2 regions of the Lactococcus cremoris subsp. cremoris KW2 genome follow, and region 2 is predicted to be linked to the other one. Evidence: predicted binding sites of a transcription regulator. Region 2 holds the regulator's gene; the other holds the start of a gene.

Region 1 (3,432 bases), 990 kb from region 2:
TGCTTTTTCTTCAATGGCTTTGAGTTCTTTTTCAATTTCAGGAATTTTACCATAACGAAGAGCTGCTGCTTTTTCTAAGTTTCCTTCATTTTGGGCTTCTTCCAATTCGTGACGAGCATGTTCTAATTCATTTCGTTTATCAGAAATATTACCCACTTCTTTTTTCTCAGCCTCCCATTGGGCTTTGAGTTGATTATTTTCTTCTCGAAGTTCAGCAATTTCACCACGTATAATTTCAAGACGTTTCTTAGAAGCATCATCACGTTCTTTTTTGAGGGCTGCTTCTTCAATTTCTAATTGCATCAAGCGACGATTGGCTTGGTCAAGTTCAGTTGGCAGTGAATTCATTTCTACACGAATTGTTGCACTGGCTTCATCAATTAAGTCGATGGCTTTATCTGGTAAGAAACGGTCTGTAATATAACGATTTGACAATGTGGCTGCTGCAACTAAAGCATTATCATGAATGGTCACCCCATGGTGAATTTCAAAACGTTCTTTTAGACCACGCAAGATTGAAATTGTATCTTCAACGGTAGGTTCAGTAACCAATACTTTTTGGAAACGACGTTCAAGGGCTTTATCCGTTTCCATGTATTTACGATATTCATCAAGGGTAGTTGCCCCAATCAAATGGAGTTCCCCGCGCGCAAGCATTGGTTTTAAAAGGTTACCAGCGTCCATTGAACCTTCTGTTTTACCAGCACCGACAATGGTATGAAGTTCATCAATGAAAAGGATAATTTGTCCATCAGCTTTTTTTACTTCATTGAGAACAGCTTTCAAGCGTTCTTCAAATTCACCACGATATTTTGCACCTGCAATCAAGGCACCCATATCCAGTGAAAAGATTGTTTTATCTTTTAGATTTTCAGGAACGTCTTTTCTGACAATCCTTTGTGCCAATCCTTCGACAATGGCCGTTTTACCAACCCCAGGTTCACCAATAAGAACGGGGTTATTTTTTGTTTTACGAGAGAGCACTCGAATGACATCACGAATTTCTTCATCACGTCCAATGACGGGATCTTGATTGCCTGATTTAACTTGAGCAACGAGATCAACCCCATATTTTTCAAGTGCTTTGTATGTTTCTTCTGCATTTTGACTGGTCACTTTATCACCTCCACGTAATTTTTCAATCGCAGCTTGCGCTTTTGCTTTTGTTAGTCCATGGTTGACCAAATACTCGGTCAATGGATTTTGTTTTAATTCAAATAGGGCAAGGAGAATAATCTCAGTTGATAGGTATTCATCGCCCATTTTTTGCGCAATTTTATCTGCTTCAGTAAATACTTGGAACAAATCTGGACTTAGGTTTTGGCCATAAGTAATATTTGAACCTTCTACTGAATTAATTTTATCAATTTCTTTTTCAATTAAATTTGTAAAGTCATCTAGGTCAATCCCTAAATCTTTATAAAAGTTCGCCCCAAAACTATTAGGTTGAACAAAAATTCGCCATAAATGTGGAACTTCAATCACTTGGTGATGACGAACTTGCGCAATTTGTTGCGCTGAACCAAGTGCTTCTTGCATCGTTGTTGTCATTTTTTCGATGTCCATAAAAACACCTCATTTCGATTTCATAGTTGGTAGTGATTGTTATCTTTTTCTCACTACATTCTAATTATAATACATTGGTCAGTAATGGTCAAACTTTTTGACTCGTTTTTTGGCTTTTATTATAGACAAAAACTACTGACAGAATTTTTGTCAGTAGTTTTAATATTTATAAGTAAAATAAGTTGTTTTAAGGATAAACAATGCTTGCAACAAGGCTTCCATCAGGGTTTCTGAAATTATACTTAATTGATAAATTGGAAATCCCCGCATTTTGGAAAATTGATTGATTTTCAGTAAGTAAAGGGGTTAATTGTTTTTTCAAATCTTGAATTTTATCAGGACTGAGTGAACCAAGATTTCGAGAAAAAGTAAAATCGACAACAAGCATGTTACCGCTAGCGCTAACATTCACCTTGTTAAATATTCCCCCACTTTCATTCACAATGTTTGAACTTGCTGTGTTCAGTGCATCAGCAATTTCCTGCAAAGAATTATTTGAAGGATTTACTGACAAACTGACAGCATTCCAAGCGACTGCTTTATATTTCCAACCAATATTAATTAAGTTATTTTCTTCATATAAATTTCCCGTGTAATTATGAGCTCCAGATTGAGCATTGGGGTTGTAAGCAACATATATCGGCAAATTTCCACCTGAATAAAAAACTGCTTTTCCTTGATTATCCCACTTCCAGCCTTTATTTACTAAAGACTGCGCTTCATACTTACTTTTAGTGTAGTAATGGTCTCCACCCGCAGCATTGGGATTATAAAGGCGATAAACGGTTATCCCTTTATCTGGTGCTACCCAACCCAATCCTTCATCAGTCCAACCAGCACTAATATCAACTGCTCGCTCAGTTGCACTCGTAGTATAAAAATGCTCTCCGGTATTATGATTATAGAGACGATAGACCATACTATCGGCACTCACTCGAAATCCTACTGCGAGGGTGGTTCCAACTATTAATAAAGTCAATAATATTTTTTTCATAATCTACTTCCTCCTTAGAAAGCGCTTTTATTATGTTGCTAATATTATATTCTTTTATAAATTTTTTGTCAATTTAATTTTTTTATTTTACAAAAAACTGGGAGACGTCACTTATTTTTTTTATATAAAAAAGTGAAGCTGTCTTTTTAATACATTTTGCCCTATAATGGACTTAGATGTCATATTTAACAAAGAAAAGATAGGAGAAAAATGACTCAACAACTAAATTCTTTGGGAAAGTCTGCCCTCTTAATACTAAGTAATACGATTATTGTTCTTCCATTCATGATTTTTATTCAAATTGCCAAAGGAATCTCACTTCTTGCTCTACTTCCTTTTCTGCTCTTTTATACTTTCAGAATGACTGGCATATTCTTTATAAGGGGAATAAAAACAAGAATCAACAGCTATAGTCTTTTAAAAATTTCATTGTACGCCGGTTTATTGGGTTGTTTACTTGGATTTATTGGTTCTTTTTACTTTCCTTTCTATACTTTGGCCGGTATTTTTCTAGGAGTAAGTGCAGCTTGGTTGCCGATGTCAAACACTTCCGTAAACTATTATCTAAAAAATACTAACCAGCTTATCAAAGGAAAGACCTTAATTAGTTTACTTTTGTTTTTAGCCCTTGGCTTTTCTTTTGTCTTCCCGCCTTCTCTAAAATATCCCCTGTTCTTTGTCTTCTATGGAATAGTTTATCTTCTCTCCTTCCAATTAGTTGGAAATTTGGACAATTACAAAGTTGATCCAAATGACTTAGAAAAAGCCTCCTATAAATATCTTATTTTATTTGCTTTATTTTTTGTTTGCCTCTTTCTATTACGCTCAAGTCGACTACTTGCCAATAGTTTAGAATTTGATTATTTCATTTT
Region 2 (3,432 bases):
GAATTTATAAATCTTGTCAGAAATTTTTTCAACAGCTTTTTCTTTGATGCGAGAGGCTTTAACATCAAGTTTAATGACAGCTTCCGCTAGTTCTTCTTGAGCTTTAACTAAGTCTTTCTCTAATTCAAGACGTTTTGTTTCTTGGTTTTTAACAGAAATTTTAACTGCTGCCGCTGCTTCATCAAGCAAGTCGATGGCTTTATCAGGCAATTTGCGACTGGTCATGTACCGAACACTAAGTGTCACAGCGCTTTTAATCGCTTGGTCAGTAAATTTTACTTGATGATAATCTTCAAATTTCTCACGTAACCCTTGTAGGATAGCAATGGCTTCATCTGAACTTGGCTCATCAACATTGATTCTTGCCAAACGACGTTCTAACGCTTCATCTTTTTCAATGTATTTTTGGTATTCATGATAAGTCGTTGCCCCAACCATTTGAAAATCACCACGTGCAAGGGCTGGTTTTAAAATATTTGCTGCATCATTGACCGAGTCCATGCCCCCGCCAGCACCAATAATTGTATGCAATTCATCAATGAAAATGATGACATCTGGGTCAGCACTTACTTCTTCAACAATTGCTGTCAAGCGGTCTTCAAATTCACCTCTAAATTTTGTACCAGCAACAACAGTTGCCATATTTAGGGCCATAATCCGGCTATTCATCAAACCGATAGGTACTTGGCCGTTGACAATTCTTTGAGCCAATCCCTCGATTATTGCTGATTTACCAACACCAGGTTCGCCAACTAAAACAGGGTTATTTTTTGTTCTACGACTAAGAATATGAATCAAACGGTCAACTTCTGCTTCCCGACCAATCATTGGGTCAAGCTTTCCTGAACGAGCAGCTTCAGTTAAATCTGAAGAAACTGAATCCAAAGTTGGTGTACTTGAATTCTCTGCTACCCCTTTTGCCATCTTACGTTTGGACATTGGTGTTACAGCTTTTTTGTTTTCTGGAACTTTAAGTCCTGTTCTTTTTTCAATTTCTTTTCGCAAAGAAACAATGTTGATTTTTTGTAACTTCAAAAGTTGAAGACCAAAACCATCTTCGACTTGAAGTAATGCATAAAGCAAATGCTCTGTTCCTACTGCTTCTGCATTATTATGAACAGCTAAAAAGCTAGCTACAGTAACCACTTCTTCTGCGCGAGGAGAGAAACGCAATTCAGAACGTTTCACTTTGACATGGCTAGATAAATCTTCCAAATCAATCAGTAAGTCTGAAGAATCAACATTCATTCCAGCAAGAATACTGTAAGCAATTGAGCCTGAAGTAGTAGCCATTGCTGCCAATAAATGAGCACTTTCAATCGTACCGTATTGATATTGGTGGGCATATTCTGCTGCTTTCTCGAAAATTCGGTCCAGCGTTGGTGTATATTTTACATTTTCAAATTTCATCGTCACGATCCAATCTGTTTATTATACTTTTCATCATTATACCACGAGTAAAGGGACTGATGGCTCCGTCAGTGATTACGAGCAATAGTAAATTCCCTTCACGTTCTGTCAGTACTTTTTCATCAAAAAGAAGTTGAACGATGTCATGAGCAGCCTTACTTGAGAGATTTGCTGGAACCTTTTGATAAAGGGCCGTTAAAAATTCATGACGAGCGGAATATTGATATTTTACAATTTTGATGTAACCACCGCCACCACGTTTTGATTCTACATCAAAACCTTTAGAGGCTGTAAAACGAGTTTTAATAACATAATTAATCTGACTTGGAACTACGTCAAATTGATTAGCTAAATCAGCCCGTTTTATTTCAATAACCTGTGCTTCTTCTAGGAGTTGTCTCAGATAAGCTTCAATAATATCTGATGTGTTTTTTTGACCTGCCATCGATCCATCCTTTCTTTTATCCATTTTCTAAATAATCTTTGACTATTACTGACTATTATACCTAAAAAATACTTTTTTTACCAAAAATAGCGTTTTTCAGCAACTTAGCATTTGGTTAGAGAGAAGTTTTTTTGATAGAAAAAAATAAAAAAACCGTTACTCACGGCTTTCTTATTATTAAGTTCTCATTCAATTAATCAACTTTAACAATTTTTACTGTCATTTCGCCAACTGGCAATGGGACATCAACGATATCTCCAACTTTTTTACCAATCAAAACACGAGCAATTGGTGATTCATTTGAAATTTTACCTGTAAACGGGTCTGCTTCAGCAGTACCAACGATTTGATATGATTCTTCGTCAGTTTCTCCGACTTCCACAAAAGTAACGTTTTTACCAAGTGCCACTTCATCTTTAGCAATTTTAGCATTGTCAACAATTTCAGCGTAACGAATCATTGTTTCAACAGTTGAAATACGTCCTTCAATAAAGGCTTGTTCATCTTTAGCTGCTTCATATTCTGAGTTTTCTGAAAGGTCACCATAGCTACGCGCAACTTTGATACGGTCAATAACTTCTGGACGTTTAACGAGTTTTAAATTTTCAAGTTCTGCTTTTAATTTATCAAGACCTTCTTTGGTCATTGGGAATGTTTTTTCCATTTTATTTCTTTCCTTTTATTATAAACTTTTCTTTTTAGTTAAATCAAAATCAATCATACTCTATTTACTTAATTTATCATTCACATATTTTTGAACATTTGCATTTTGTTCTTCTAAGGTTTTCGCAAAATAAACTTTACCAGTTGTTACATCAGCAACAAAGTAAAGATAATCATTTTGCGCAGGATTAAGCACCGCCTTAATTGATGACAGACTAGGACTATCCACAGGACCAGGGCCAAATCCAGTATTGGCATACAAGTTATAAGGCGAATCTAGGTTAGTATCAATATTAGCATCTTCTGCTAAGCTTGTTTTTTCACCTAACTTACCTTCAGCATAAAGAATTGATAAATTAGAACCCAAAGTCATTCCTTGATTCATACGGTTATAGAAAGTAGCCGCTACATTTCGACGATCATCGTCATTATTGGCTTCTTTTTCAACCAGCGCAGCTAAACTCAAAACATCATTAACAGTCAGATTTTTTTGCGTCATCGTGTCGTAGTAAGGCGTGAGTTGAGCATTCATCGCTTCAATCATATTTTCAATCACAGACTCAACAGTTGATGATTTTGTATAATCATAGGTTGCAGGGAATAAATAGCCTTCTAACTGATATTTGATCCCTGAATCTTTTGTAGGTAAACTTGCAAAAAGTTTAGGATAAGCTTTTACCATTTTTGCAATAAAAGTAGGATCTTGAACAGTCTTCATAAAGTCAGCTTCTGAGAATGGCGTTTTAGCATTTTTTTCTTGACTGTTACTATTGACTGTAACTGCCTTCGCTATTTGTGTCAATGTATAGCCTTCAGGAATTAAAATTTTACCCAAGGTAGGGGCAACAGGTTTTTCGGTTCCCCCTTCTTCCAGTTTGGAAGCAATAGTAGATAAACTCATGTTTGGCGAAAGG

Evidence for each region. Region 2 encodes CtsR, which represses protease genes until heat stress. Its sites were predicted from a motif close to TTGGTCAAAAAAGGTCAAANA; they were not measured.
Region 1: clpB (ATP-dependent chaperone ClpB) is a predicted target of CtsR. The motif match lies at 1,641-1,661, and genes of this name have one in related genera.

What each region holds. Positions count from the first base shown of each region.
Region 1 covers NC_022369.1:1,572,515-1,575,946, forward strand. The annotation lists gene clpB (ATP-dependent chaperone ClpB) at 1-1,566, opposite strand, end outside; gene KW2_RS07400 (hypothetical protein) at 1,754-2,560, opposite strand; gene KW2_RS07405 (hypothetical protein) at 2,771-3,432, shown strand, end outside.
Region 2 covers NC_022369.1:584,470-587,901, reverse strand. The annotation lists gene KW2_RS02975 (ATP-dependent Clp protease ATP-binding subunit) at 1-1,410, opposite strand, end outside; gene KW2_RS02970 (CtsR family transcriptional regulator) at 1,400-1,855, opposite strand; gene greA (transcription elongation factor GreA) at 2,049-2,519, opposite strand; gene mltG (endolytic transglycosylase MltG) at 2,580-3,432, opposite strand, start outside.